DNA from 2 places in the Streptomyces sp. NPDC048211 genome. Region 1 is predicted to be linked to the other one. Evidence: riboswitches for the same ligand, from Rfam matches in the RefSeq annotation. Region 1 holds a riboswitch; the other holds the start of a gene.
What was found. A riboswitch is a leader RNA that binds a small molecule or an ion and turns the genes downstream of it on or off. The one in region 1 is predicted to bind thiamine pyrophosphate.
Positions count from the first base shown of each region.

Region 2: another riboswitch for thiamine pyrophosphate. It lies ahead of ACGFZA_RS06460 (thiamine ABC transporter substrate binding subunit); the one in region 1 lies ahead of thiO (glycine oxidase ThiO).

Region 1 covers NZ_JBIDAD010000004.1:712,252-715,806, forward strand. Annotated here, with positions in the region: gene thiO (glycine oxidase ThiO) at 1-1,165, opposite strand, end outside; TPP riboswitch at 1,163-1,275, opposite strand; gene ACGFZA_RS19455 (NAD(P)/FAD-dependent oxidoreductase) at 1,405-2,652, shown strand; gene ACGFZA_RS19460 (Rv2175c family DNA-binding protein) at 2,722-3,087, shown strand; gene thiE (thiamine phosphate synthase) at 3,187-3,555, shown strand, end outside.
Region 2 covers NZ_JBIDAD010000001.1:1,422,574-1,426,128, reverse strand. Annotated here, with positions in the region: gene ACGFZA_RS06465 (ABC transporter permease) at 1-1,161, opposite strand, end outside; gene ACGFZA_RS06460 (thiamine ABC transporter substrate binding subunit) at 1,248-2,351, opposite strand; TPP riboswitch at 2,432-2,548, opposite strand; gene rlmN (23S rRNA (adenine(2503)-C(2))-methyltransferase RlmN) at 2,590-3,555, opposite strand, start outside.

The DNA.
Region 1 (3,555 bases):
GAGGTACGGGGGCGGCGGCGGGTGAGAAGCGGCCGGGGGAGAAGGGGCGGGCCACCTCGGGCAGCTCGCCGCCCGCCAGCAGCTGCGCCATGGCGTCCCCGGTGACGGGGGTGAGCAGCACCCCGTTGCGGTGGTGGCCGGTGGCGAGGTGGAGGCCGCGCAGCGCGGTGGGCCCGAGGAGCGGGGCGTTGTCGGGGGAGGCGGGGCGCAGACCGGCGCGCGTCTCGGTGAGCGGCAGCTCGGTGATGCCTGGCACCAGTTCGTGCGCGTCGCGCAGCAGCTCGTACACACCGCCCGCCGTGACGGTGGTGTCCCAGCCCATCTCCTCGCTGGTGGCGCCGATGACCAGTTCGCCGTTCTCGCGCGGTACGAGATAGACATGGCTGCCCCGGACCACCGCCCGCACGGTGCGGGAGAGGAAGGGGGCGTACGTGGTGGGCACGGTCAGCCGCAGCACCTGGCCCTTCACCGGGCGGACCGGGGGCAGGACGTGCGCCGGCATCCCCGGGAGCCGGCCGCTCAGGCTGCCCGCGGCGAGTACGACCTGATCGGCACCGGCCCGCGTCCCGTCGGCCAGAACCGCTCCGACGGCCCGGTCACCCGTGACCGAGAGCCGCTCGGCCCGTTGGCGGTGGAGGACGACCCCGGCCCGTTCGCACGCAGTCAGCAGCGCGGCGGCCAGCCGTCGCGGGTCGACCTGGTGGTCGCCGTCGACCCGCAGTCCGCCGCGTATGCACGGCGCGAGCATCGGCTCCAGGCGACGGCACTCCCGGCCGGTGAGCCACTCCGACTCCAGGCCGGAGCGGCGTTGCAGGGCGTGGAGTTCCCGCAGATGGGCGCGGTCGTCGGCATCGAGCGCGACGGCCAGGGTCCCGCACGCGCGAAAGCCGATGTCCCGTCCGCTCGCCTCCTCCAGCTCGGCCGCGAACGCCGGATAGCGCGCGGCGGAGGCGACGTTGAGACCGAGCAGCATCTCCTCGCCGTAGTGGAGTTCGGTGACGGCGGCCAGCATTCCGGCAGCGACCTGGGCCGCGCCGCCGCCCGGTTCGGGATCGACGACCGCGGTGGCCAGGCCGCGCTGTGCGGCCCGCCAGGCGATCACCAGGCCGATGATGCCGCCCCCGATGACGAGGACGTCGGACCCGTTCGTACGGTGCGTGCCCATGGGCGTCCAGCCCCTCCCTTCGCCGGCATGACCCGGATCAGGTTCGTACGGTCGGAGGCCGCCCAGCCTCCCTCTCAGCCCGGTACGCCCGGGCTCCCGCGAGTGATGTGCACGGCCACCCTAAACCTCCGGCCCCCGCCGCCTGCAAGGGAGTGGATGCCTGAGCGGGGAAGGCGATCAGGTGGGCGCATCATGGGAACCAGCTTCCTGACGGGTCGTCAGGTGTTTAAGGTGGACGGGTGGACGAGCAGACCGGACCAGAGCAGACAGAGCCGCGGCAGCGCCGCCGCGTCGTGATCGCCGGAGCGGGCATGGCGGGCGTGCAGACCGCGGTGGCGCTGCGCGAACAGGGCTTCACCGGCCCCGTCACGCTGATCGGCGCCGAACCGCACCAGCCCTACGACCGGCCCCCGCTGTCCAAGGCGGTCCTCCTCGGCAAGGCCGAGGGCTCGGCCTTCGACATCGACTTCGAGGCGCTGGACATCACCCTGCGGCTCGGCCTCGACGTGACCGCGGTGCGCGCCGCCGACCACGAGCTGGACACCCCGGACGGGCCCGTGCCCTACGACGTCCTGGTCGTCGCCACCGGCGCCGAGCCCCTGGTGCTGCCCGGCACCGAGGGCATCCCGGGCGTCCACCTCCTGCGCACGCTGGACGACGCCGCCCGGCTGCGGCCGGTGCTCGAACGGCAGCACGACGTCGTGGTCGTCGGCGCGGGCTGGATCGGCGCCGAGTTCGCCACCGCGGCGCGTGCGGCCGGCTGCGCCGTCACCGTCGTCGAAGCGGCCGAACGCCCGCTCGCCGGCGCTCTGCCCGCCGAGGTCGCCGCGCCCATGGCCGGCTGGTACGCCGAGATCGGCGCCGGACTCCTGACCGGTGCCCGGGTCGACCGGGTCGAATCGGGCCGCGTGGTGCTGGCGGACGGCCGCGCGATCCCGGCGGACGCGGTCGTGGTCGGCATCGGTGCCCGGCCCGCGACCGGCTGGCTGGCCGGATCGGGGATCGAGCTCGGCCCGGACGGATCGGTGACCGCCGACGCGTCGCTGCGCACCTCGCTGCCCGATGTGTACGCGGTCGGGGACTGCGCCTCGTTCCCCTCGGCCCGGTACGGCGAGCGGCTGCTCGTGCACCACTGGGACAACGCCCTCCAGGGGCCCCGGACCGTCGCGGCCGCCGTCATCGCTCCCGGGGGCGACGGACCGCCTCCGGCCTACGACCCCGTGCCCTACTTCTGGTCCGAGCAGTTCGGCCGCTTCGTGCAGTACGCGGGCCATCACACGGGCGCCGACACCCTGGTGTGGCGCGGCGACCCGGCCGAACCGGCGTGGACGGTGTGCTGGCTGCGTGCCGGAGCGCTCGTCGCCGTACTGGCGGTCGGCCGTCCGCGCGATCTGGCGCAGGGGCGCCGACTCGTCGAATCGGGCGTGCAGCTCGCCCCCGAGCGGGTCGCCGACCCCTCCGTGCCCCTGAAATCGGCCACGCTCTGATGGCGTATCCGGCCCCCGTACGGTCGGCCCGGGTACCGACTGTCGGTCCGGGATGGCACGCTTGTCCCCGTGACCGAGATTGACGCAAAGATCGATGCTCTCGTCCCCGACTGGCTCCACCTTCCCGACATCGCCGAAATGCTCGATGTCGAGGTGACGCGTGTGCGCCAGCTGGTCAAGGAGGGCCAGCTCATCGCCGTACGACGTGGTGAGAACAGGGCGCTCCAGGTGCCTGCCGCCTTCATCGACGGCGACAAGGTGGTCAAGGGCCTTTCGGGGACCCTGACGCTCCTGAGGGACGACGGCTACTCCGACACGGAGATGCTGGAATGGCTCTTCACGCCCGACCCGAGCCTGCCGGGCACGCCCGCGCAGGCGCTGAGTGAGAATCGCGGCACGGAGGTGAAGCGCCGGGCCCAGGCGCTCGCCGTCTGACCGACAGCCGCACCGCGGATGCGGGCCGCACATCGCGGCCCGCACTCCGCGCGGCACCACCGACCCACCGCCATCGCCTTCCCCGGGGGGAACCGCACCATGTCCACGCCTCGCGCGCTGCTGTCCGACGCCCGGCTCTACCTGTGCACGGACGCCCGCCGGCGCCAGGGTGACCTTCCCGCATTCCTCGACGCGGTCCTCTCCAGCGGTGTGGACATCATCCAGCTGCGCGACAAGGGCATGGAGGCGGCCGAGGAGCTCGAACACCTGGCGCTCTTCGCCGACGCCTGCAAGCGCCACGGCAAGCTCCTCGCGGTCAACGACCGGGCCGATGTCGCCCACGCCATCGGTTCCGACGTGCTGCACCTGGGCCAGGGCGACCTGCCCGTCCGGGCCGCCCGCGCGATCATCGGCCGTGACGTGGTCATCGGCCGCTCCACCCATGCCGAGTCCGAGGTCGACGCGGCC
Region 2 (3,555 bases), on a different contig from region 1:
GCCGAAGCCGACGGTGACCGCGGAGACCCCGAGCGGCAGCATCAGCAGAGCGTCGAAACCCCGCACGAGCCGGCCCGCCTTCCGGGTCAGGGCCGCCGCGGCCAGCCCCCCGACCACCAGCGCGATGAGGGTCGCGACCACGGCGTAGCGCAGCGAGTTCCCGATCGCCTCGATGGGCGCGGCCAGGAACGTACCGCTGTTGGCCTCCGTCGATCCGAGCGCACGGTAGAACGCGAAGCCGTGGCCGCCCGGCACATCGAGCGACCGCTCCACCAGGACGGCGAGCGGCAGCAGGATCAGCACCAGCACGGTCAGCAGGACGCCGCCGAGCAGGGCCCACTGGCCCGCGCCACGCGGCCTGCGGGCGGTCTGCGCCGGGTCGACCAGCTTCAGTGCGGTCTCCCTGCGCCGTACGGTCCAGGCGTGCACGGCCAGGATGGCGCCCACCGCGGCGAACTGCACCAGGGTCAGCACGGCGGCCGTGGGCAGGGCCAGCAGCTGCGCGGTCTGCCGGTAGATCTCCACCTCCAGGGTGGAGAAGCCGGGGCCGCCGAGGATCTGCACGACGCCGAAGGACGTGAAGGTGAAGAGGAAGACCATCAGCGCGGCGGCGGCCACGGCGGGTCCGAGCGCGGGGAGTGTGACCCGGCGCCAGGCGGCGAACCGTCCGGCGCCGAGGACCCGTGCGGCCTCCTCCTGCCGGGGGTCGAGCTGCGACCAGAGTCCGCCGACGGTGCGCACGACGACCGCGTAGTTGAAGAAGACATGGGCGAGCAGGATCGCCCACACCGTGGTGTCGAGCCGTACGCCCCACAGCTCGTCGAGGAACCCGCCCCGGCCCAGCAGCGCGAGGAACGCGGTGCCCACGACGACGGTCGGCAGGACGAACGGCACCGTGACGGCAGCCCGCAGCAGTTGCTTGCCGGGAAAGTCGAAGCGGGCGAAGACGTACGCGCCCGGCAGGGCGATCAGCAGGGTCAACACGGTCGAGGCGAGGGCCTGCCAGAGCGTGAACCAGAGGACGTGCTGGATGTCCGGCCGGCTCAGCACCTCGCCGATCCGCCCGAACTGCCAGACGCCGTCGGCCTTGAGCCCGCGTCCGACGATCGCCACGACGGGATAGGCGAAGAACACGGCGAAGAACGCCACGGGCACGGCCATCAGACCGAGCCGCACCGCGCCCCCGCGCAGCGTCCGGGCGCGCGCGGACTTCCCGCGCGCGCCCGGACCGCGTACGGGAGTCTTCGCTACTTCACTACGAGCGAGGACCATGACTGGACCCACTGCTCACGGTTCTTGGCGATCGTGTCCGGGGCGACGGTCGTCGGCTTGTCGACCGTGGCACCGAACTTCGTGAAGAGGTCCGGCACCTTCGCGCCCTCGGTGACCGGGCTGACGAACATGTTGAGCGGCATGTCCTCCTGGAACTTCTTGCTGATCAGGAAGTCCAGCAGGGCCTTGCCGCCGGCCTCGTTCTTCGCGCCGTCGAGCAGGCCCGCGAACTCGATCTGACGGAAGCACGTCCCCGTGGCGACGCCGGTCGGGGCGGTCTTCGGCTGCGGGTCCGCGTACAGCACCTCGACGGGCGGGCTGGAGGCGTAACTGACGACGAGCGGCCGGTCGGCCTTGGCCTTCTTGCCACCCGCGGAGCCGGAGAACTCCTCGTTGTACGCCTGCTCCCAGCCGTCGACGACCTTGACGCCGTTGTCCTTCAGCTTCTTCCAGTAGTCCTGGTAGCCGTCCTCGCCGTAGGTGGCGACGGTACCGAGGAGGAAGCCGAGGCCGGGCGAGGAGGTCGCCGCGTTCTCGGTGACGAGCAGGTTCTTGTACGCGGGCTTCGCCAGGTCGTCGAACGTCTTCGGCGGCGCGAGCTTCTTGTCGGCGAAGTACTTCTTGTCGTAGTTGATGCAGATGTCACCGGTGTCGACGGGGGTCACCCGGTGCTTCTCGGCATCCAGCTGCACGTCGGCGGCGACCTGGTCGATGCCCTTGGCGGCGTACGGCGTGAACAGGCCGTTGTCGAGGGCGCGCGAGAGCAGGGTGTTGTCGACGCCGAAGAACACGTCACCGCGGGGCGAACCCTTGGTGAGGATCTCCTGGTTGAGGGCGGCGCCGGCGTCCCCGCTCTTCAGCACCTTGACGGTGTAGCCGGTCTGCCGGGTGAACTCCTTCAGCACGTCCTTGGACGCGTTGAAGGAGTCATGGCTGACGAGGGTGACGGTCTTGGAGCCTGAGCCCTTGGTACCGCCGCTGCCGGCGGCCGAGTCGTCGGAGCTTCCGCAGCCCGCCAGCGCGGTCGCGCCGAGCGCCGCGGCGACGGCCGTCACCGCGATCTTCTTGGTGGTGCTCATGTGATTCCTCCTGGGGTGACCAGGAAGAGACGCGGCCCTGCCCGCGCCGGTGGAAACCGGAAGCGGGCAGGGCGCAACAGCTTGAGTAAGGTCCGAACTTCCTACCCGGAATGACCCGGGCGAGGTTCAGAGGGTCTGCGGCCAACCTGTCCTCGGTGCCGCACTCTCAGCGCTGTGGCGCTCCCCTGTCGGAATATGAAGTTGATTTCGAGCCCAGGCTACACGCCCGGTTTCGGCCTCACCGCTCGGATGCCGCCAGCTGTCCGCAGGCCCCGTCGATCTCCTGCCCACGGGTGTCCCGGACGGTCACCGGCACCCCGTGGGCGGCGATCGCCTCGACGAACGCCTTCTCGTCCTCGGGCCGCGAGGCGGTCCACTTCGAGCCGGGGGTGGGGTTCAGCGGGATCAGGTTGACGTGGACCCGCTTGCCCTTGAGGAGCCGGCCGAGCCGGTCGCCCCGCCAGGCCTGGTCGTTGATGTCGCGGATCAGCGCGTACTCGATGGAGATGCGGCGGCCGGACTTCTCCGCGTACTCCCACGCGGCGTCCAGCACCTCGCGCACCTTCCACCGGGTGTTGACCGGCACGAGGGTGTCGCGCAGCTCGTCGTCCGGGGCGTGCAGCGAGACAGCGAGACGGCACTTGAAGCCCTCGTCGGCGAAGCGGAGCATCGCGGGGACGAGGCCGACGGTGGAGACCGTGATCCCGCGCTGCGAGAGCCCGAGGCCGTCGGGCTCGGGGTCGGTCAGCCGGCGGATCGCTCCGACCACGCGGTTGTAGTTGGCGAGCGGCTCGCCCATACCCATGAAGACGATGTTGGAGAGCCGGGCCGGGCCGCCCGGGACCTCACCGTCGCGCAGCGCGCGCATGCCGTCCACGATCTGGTGGACGATCTCCGCGGTGGACAGGTTGCGGTCGAGACCGGCCTGCCCGGTGGCGCAGAACGGGCAGTTCATGCCGCAGCCGGCCTGCGAGGAGATACACATCGTGACGCGCTCGGGGTACCGCATCAGGACGGACTCGACCAGCGTCCCGTCGTGCAGCTTCCACAGCGTCTTACGGGTGGTGTCGTCGTCGCAGCTGATATGCCGGACCACGGACATCAGATCGGGGAACAGCGCCTCGGCGAGCTTGTCCCGCGATCCGGCGGGGATGTTGGTCCACTCCGACGGGTCGTGCGCGTACCGCGCGAAGTAGTGCTGCGA